2 regions of the Arthrobacter sp. CMU6 genome follow, and region 2 is predicted to be linked to the other one. Evidence: predicted binding sites of a transcription regulator. Region 2 holds the regulator's gene; the other holds the start of a gene.
What was found. Region 2 encodes Rex, which represses fermentation and respiration genes when NADH is low (regulators of the CRP and FNR family bind a similar motif). Its sites were predicted from a motif close to CTTGTGAANNNNTTCACAAG; they were not measured.
Positions count from the first base shown of each region.

Region 1: a site for Rex is predicted at 1,559-1,578, ahead of AC5RWD_RS10065 (glyceraldehyde-3-phosphate dehydrogenase). Genes of this name have one in related genera too.

Region 1 is NZ_JBNHFL010000011.1:120,847-124,249, reverse strand. Features, by position in the region: gene AC5RWD_RS10075 (alpha/beta hydrolase) at 1-718, opposite strand, end outside; RNA gene rnpB (RNase P RNA component class A) at 789-1,180, shown strand; gene AC5RWD_RS10065 (glyceraldehyde-3-phosphate dehydrogenase) at 1,799-3,292, shown strand.
Region 2 is NZ_JBNHFL010000013.1:108,038-111,440, forward strand. Features, by position in the region: gene AC5RWD_RS11280 (hypothetical protein) at 1-47, shown strand, start outside; gene AC5RWD_RS11285 (hypothetical protein) at 251-1,159, shown strand; gene AC5RWD_RS11290 (redox-sensing transcriptional repressor Rex) at 1,249-1,944, opposite strand; gene AC5RWD_RS11295 (glutaredoxin family protein) at 2,031-2,288, opposite strand; gene AC5RWD_RS11300 (HAD family hydrolase) at 2,372-3,190, shown strand; gene AC5RWD_RS11305 (30S ribosomal protein bS22) at 3,347-3,403, opposite strand, start outside.

The DNA.
Region 1 (3,403 bases), on a different contig from region 2:
AGGCCCCCTGCATGCCCTCTTCATAGCTGGACCAGACGGCCGGGCTCATGGCCGCAACGGCGCGGAGCCCGGACACCCTGCCAAGCGACGCCAGGAGGAGGGCTCCGAACCCGCCCATCGACGTGCCGAAAATGCCGACCTTACCCAGGTCGAGCCCCTGATCGCCCAGGAACGGCAGGAATTCCTGCACCAGCATCGACTGCGTGTCGCTGCCGTCGGTGCGGGCATGCCACCAGGAGTCGCCGCCGTCCACGGCGGCAAGCGCGAAGGGCGGGCCGCCGTCGTCCAGGTGGCGCTGCAGGGCGCGGTCCGCCGCGAGGTCGCCCAACAGAACCTCACTGCTGCCGCCCAGACCGTGCAGGAAGACAGCCACCGGCAGCAACTGGCGGGGATGCTCCGGAAGCGGTACGGCCAGGGTCCAGTGCGTGGTGACCGACGGCCGGAAGCGGGAGACAAACGTTCCTGCCCGGGTCGACACCGCGGAAGGCGGGGACGGGGGAGCCGGCGGGATAGCCGCCGTCGCAGTTCCCGTTGAAGTCGCAGTTCCCGGTGACGTAGGCGTTCCGGCCGAAGCCGGCAGGGAAGGGGGCGTCGTGGGGCCCGGAACCGGCGCGGGCGGCTCCGTGCAGGCTGACGTCGCGGTCGCGGCCGCGACCAGTCCCGCAGCGATTCCCGCCAGCTGCAGCATCCGTCGCCGCGGAAAGGACTGCTGGTCCATTTCCCGATCTTAGACCCCGGAACCGGCGCGTGTCCGGGCCCGGGGGAAAGCCCGTAAACTGGACTGCGGATGGGTTGACCAGGCGGCCGCGCGCCACGCAAGTGGCTCGAGGAACGTCCGGGCTCCACAGGGCAGGGTGGTGGGTAACGCCCACTCGGGGTAACCCGCAGGCCAGTGCCACAGAAAACAGACCGCCTGCGTCGTGCCGATTTGAAAGCGGCACGAAGCAGGTAAGGGTGAAACGGCGGTGTAAGAGACCACCAGCTTCCCGGGTGACCGGGAAGGCTAGGTAAACCCCACCCGGAGCAAGGCCAGACAGGACACGTTTGAGGGCTGCCCGCCCGAGTGTCCGGGTAGGCCGCTGGAGGGCGCCGGCAACGGCGCTCGTAGATGGATGGCCGCTACTCCCGCGCCGGCAACAGCGCGGGAGCACAGAACCCGGCGTATCGGTCAACCCATCCACTCAAAGCCGGCAGAAGAGCCGGGACTCCCGGTAAGGACGTTTAACCGGCAGCGTGGGTCATGCTGCTTCCTGGTTTGACACTCCGTGACTGGGACAGCCCGGGTCGGTGGGGCGGGGATGCTGCGGGCTGTACCGCCAGGGTGCACAAGTGCAGCCTGGTGTCCGGTTGGTTGGGCGTTGCCATGCACTCCCGGCTCCCAGGGCGACCATTTCATGCATCGTTTGGCCTTTCTCTCGCGGACGGCTTTTTACGAGTGCATCGCCGTCAGGGCCGTCAGCATATGGCCCCACGAAGGCCCACGGATAGTCGTTGCCGGGATTGCGTCCATAACAATCCCGCATCCTCCGCGGCATGAACAAATACCGACATCACACCCGGTGTGAGTGATTTCACGAAGTCCGGGGCAAGAGAAGCCCCCGGGCCGACCTAGAATGGATAGTGAACGTAGAAGTTCTGCCGCCGGATCTGCGTTCGCAGCCGGCGGTTTTTCTTTGCACGGTCGACGGCATCCGGGGTGGACCGAAACCCCGCCGGTGCCAGCTTGCCCTGGATAACTTCCAGTGGCCGCCATCCGGTGTACGAGGACGTAGCCGGTTGAACCAAGGAAGGTAGTTCTGTGAGCCAGACGTCAGATTCTTGTCTTGATACGTGGATGGGCCGGGAGGCGCTCGCCGAGGCCATGATCCCGGTGATTGGCCGGCTGTACCGGGAAAACAACGTGGTCACCTCCATCCACGGACGCAGCCTGATCAACAAGTCCACCATGAACATCTTGAAGGCGCACCGCTTTGCGCGCCGGATGAGCAAGGATGAGCTGCTCCTGGAGGAGACGGCGCCGCTGCTGAACACGCTGGCACAGCTGGACCTGGGTGCCGCTGCCATCGACATCGCCCGCCTGAACCAGAAGTTCAAGTCCGACGGCGGCGACCTGACTTTGGAGGAGTTCCTCCGCGCCGAGCTCGCCGAAATTGTGGGCAAGCGCGGAGCTGACGACCGCACCAGCACCGACGTCGTGCTCTACGGCTTCGGCCGCATCGGCCGGCTCCTGGCCCGCCTCCTGATCGAAAAGGCGGGCGGCGGCCACGGCCTGCGCCTGCGCGCCATCGTGGTCCGGCGCGGCTCCGACAACGACTTGGCCAAGCGCGCAAGCCTGCTGCGCCGCGACTCCGTGCACGGTTCCTTCGAAGGGACCATCAAGGTGGACGCCGACGCCAACACCATCAAGGCCAACGGCGTGCTGATCCAGGTCATCTACTCGGACAACCCTGCCACCATCGACTACACCGCCTACGGCATCAACAATGCCCTCGTGGTGGACAACACCGGCCGCTGGCGCGACGCCGAGGGCCTCGGCCAGCACCTGCTGAGCAAGGGCGTGGCCCGTGTCCTGCTGACCGCACCGGGCAAGGGTGAGCTGAAGAACATCGTCCACGGCATCAACCACCGCGACATCGAAGAGTCGGACCGGATCGTGACGGCAGCCTCCTGCACCACCAATGCCATCACCCCGGTCCTGAAAGCCCTCAACGACAAGTACGGCGTGATCCACGGCCACGTTGAGACGGTCCACTCGTTCACGAACGACCAGAACCTGATCGACAACTTCCACAAGGGTGACCGCCGCGGACGCTCCGCCGCGCTGAACATGGTGATCACCGAGACCGGCGCGGCCAAGGCCGTGGCCAAGGCGCTGCCCGAACTGCAGGGCAAGCTCAGCGGCAGCTCCATCCGGGTCCCCACCCCGGACGTCTCGCTGGCCGTCCTGAACCTGAACCTCGAAAAGGGCGCCACCAAGGACGAGGTCAACAACTACCTGCGCGAGATGTCTTTGCATTCCGACCTGCGCAAGCAGATCGACTACATCGACTCGCCCGAGGTTGTCTCCACCGACTTCGTCGGCTCCCGCCGTGCCGGCATCGTCGACGGCCTCGCGACCATCGCCAACGACAAGAACCTGGTCGTCTACGTCTGGTACGACAACGAGTTCGGCTACAGCTGCCAGGTGGTCCGTGTCATGGAAGAAATGGCAGGGGTCAACCCGCCGACCTTCCCGGCCAAGGACTCCGAAAAGGACGCCGCCCCGGTTCTGGCCGTGGCAGCCCCGGCCTAAGAGAAGCGTTCCGTCAGCCCCGCCGGCACACCCGTGCCGGCGGGGCTGAGCCGTTCCCGGGAACTTCCCGGGCGATTCTCTGGAATCAGCCGGAAAACGGGCACAAACTTG
Region 2 (3,403 bases):
TGCCCAACTCGCAGAACTGGTTCGCAGCCGCACGGGGCCGCCTCTGACCGGCGGCATCAGGGACACTGATTTCATGGCCGCACCTTCCCCTGCGCGCAGCGTTTCCGCAGGTTGGCACGGCTTTGGAATACCTCTCCGGAATGATCCACCGGGCAACCGCTGAGGGGTACGGTGGGAGGTGAACCATGCTGGGGAGGGCAGGCGTCTGAACCGGTAGCCGATTCAGACGTCACTACGCAAAGGACCGCTCATGAGCAATCCTCCAGTCCCGCATTCCAATGACCCCGGCTCCAACGAGCCCGACAACGGCACCCAGCCAGGCAACGGGCAGCCCCGCTACGGCCAGAACGCGCCCCAGTACGGACAGAACACACCCCAGTACGGCGAGGCCGGGCAAGACGCGCCCCAGTACGGACAGAACACACCACAGCACGGCCAGGCCGAACAGGGCACGCCGCCGTATGGCCAAGGCGGACAGGCCGGACAAGGCGCGCCGCAATACGGCCAGAACGCGCCGCAGTACGGGCAAGCCGGGCAGGCCGGCGCACCGCAGTATGGCCAGAACGCACCCCAGTATGGCCAGAACCAGCCGCAGTACGGCCAGTCCCCGTACGGACAGACTCCGTACGGCCAGAGCCCCTATGGACAGTCACCCTACGGGCAGTACCCGTCCGAACAGGCCCAGGCAGCAACCGGCGCCGGCGTTCCGAAGCTGGTCAACTATTCCTTCTGGATGATCATCGCCGCAGGCGTCCTGTCCATCCTGTCTGTGCTGATCACCATCCCCACGCTGGATGACCCGGCAATGCGGAGCACTTTCGAGGAGCAGCTGCGCGGCAGCGGCCAGGACATCGCCTTCGAGGACGTCAAGGGCTTCATCATCGGAACCATGGTGGTCTTTGCTTTGATCGGCGCCGGCCTCTACGCGCTGGTGGCGTTCAACGTCCGCAAGGGCAAGAACTGGGCCCGCATCCTGGGCACCGTCTTTGCAGCGCTCTCCGTGTTCAGCCTCTTCCCGCCGGGGCTGAACACTCTGGTGGGTCTCCTCGGCATCGCCGCGATCGTGATGCTGTACCTGCCCGGGGCGGCACCGTATTTCCAGAAGCCGCAGCCGTTCGCCAACCCGTACTCGCAGCCGGGCGGCCCGTACGGCCGCTAGCCAAGGCGCGCTGCCAGCAACGCGACGCCGCCAGGCACCGGGAGCAACAACCCACCCGCCAACGGGCGCGGATTCCTGGAACGCCGGAGTTACTCCGGCTGACCCGGGGTCTGCGCCCGTTGCGCGTGGTACGCCAGGATCTGCAGTTCGGTGGCCATGTCCACCTTCCTCAGCGTCACGCCGTCGGGCACCTGGAGCATCACCGGCGCAAAACTGAGGATGCTGCGCACTCCGGCATTCACCACGCGGTCACACACGCTTTGGGCCACGGCGGCCGGCAGCGCCAGCACCACCATGTTGGTGCCGGTCCGTTCCAGGACTGTTTCCAGGTCCGCGACGTCGCTGACCCGCAGCCAGCCCACCTCATTGCCCACCACCATCTGGTCGGCGTCGAAGATGGCAACCACGTCAAAGCCCCGGGATTCGAAACCGCCGTAACGGGCCAGCGCCTTGCCCAGGTTGCCCGCGCCCACAATCGCGACTTTCCAGTCATGTGTCAGGCCGAGCGCGGCGGCGATGTGGCGGCTCAGGTACTGCACCTCGTAGCCCACGCCGCGGGTGCCGTAGGAGCCCACATGGGACAGGTCTTTGCGGAGCGTTGAGGAGCTGACGCCGGAAAGTTCGGCCAGCGATTCAGAGGAGACCCGCTCGGTGCCTTCGGCCAGCAGGGAGTTCAGGGCGCGCAGATAGATCGTCAGCCGGGCCACGGCCGCCGGCGGGATCTGCTTCCCGGCAGCCCCTGTAGGCCCGGGCGGGGCCTGGGGTGGTGAATCGAGCGAAGTCACTGTCTGCTCCGTTGCGTCGCGTTGTGAGTCCACTCTAGATCCCCATCAGTTATGTCAACAAAGCCAGTGCCATTGTTCGAAATTGGCTAGTCCCCCGCCATGGCACGGCGCAGGACCCGCTCCAGGCGCGCCTCGTCGATCTTCCAGAAGTCACGCTGGATGCCGTCCACCAGCACCACCGGGATCTCCTCCGCGTAGCGGTCCCGCAGCTCGTCGTCGGTGTCCAGCTGCCGCTCCGACCACGAAAGTCCCAGCCCGGCAGTCACCCGCCCGACGGCGTCGCGCGCCGCGGCGCACAGGTGACAGTCAGCTTTGGTAAGGAGAACGACGTCGGGGTTTGCCATGCTTCAACCGTATCGCCGTTCCCGGCACCGGGCGACGCGGCAGCTGCCAGGTGTGGGGTACTGCATTGACTAGACTCAGTGGCATGCCCGAGGAGAAGTACGTCGCTGTGGCCCACCGTCCGGTTGCGAAGCAGCAACACGGCGAGGCAGCCTTCTTCGACGTCGACAACACCCTCATGCGCGGCGCGAGCCTGTTCCACGTGGCCAGGAAAATGCACCAGCGCGGAGCCTTCACCATTGCGCAGGCCGCGGGCATGGCGTGGAAGCAGCTCAAGTTCGTGCTCCGGGGCGAGAACCTCAATGACGTCCATGCCGTCCGGGATTCCGCGCTGCGGCTCGCCGCCGGCATCACAGAGGAGGACATCAAGGCGCTGGGCGAAGAGGTCTACGACGAGATGATCGCCTCCCGGATCTGGCCCGGCGCCAAGGCCCTGGCCGAGCAGCACCTGCGCGTGGGCCGGAAGGTCTGGCTCGTCACCGCGACGCCGATCGAGGTAGCCACGGTGATTTCCACGCGGCTGGGGCTCACCGGCGCGTTGGGGACCGTGGGCGAGACCAAGGACGGCTTCTACACGGGCAAGCTCGTCGGCGACATTCTGCATGGTGCCGCCAAGGCTGTGGCCGTCCAGGGCATCGCGGACAACCACGGGCTGGACCTGAAACGCTGCTGGGCGTACAGCGACTCCTACAACGACATTCCGCTGCTGACGATGGTGGGCCATCCTGTGGCGATCAACCCCGACGCCCGCCTGCGGAAGCACGCCCGTGAACACAACTGGCCTGTCTATGACTTCCGCGCGGGCCGCCGGGCCGCCACCCTGGGCCTCAAGGCAGCCACGGCAGGAGGGGCGGTCTACGGCCTGTGGCGAGGCTACACACGCTTCCGCGGCCCCCGCGCCTGACACACTTCCCGCCCACGGACACGCCTCCGGCCCGCGGACACCCAAATTCGCGTGCCCTCATACCGTTTGCACGTCCTGCGGCACGTTGTGTGTCCCGGGAACGCAAAAATGCCCGCTCCCTCGAAAGGGGACGGGCATTGAAGCGTAGAGCGGACTCTACTTCTTATTGCGGCGCTGGTGACGGGTCTTACGAAGCAACTTGCGGTGCTTCTT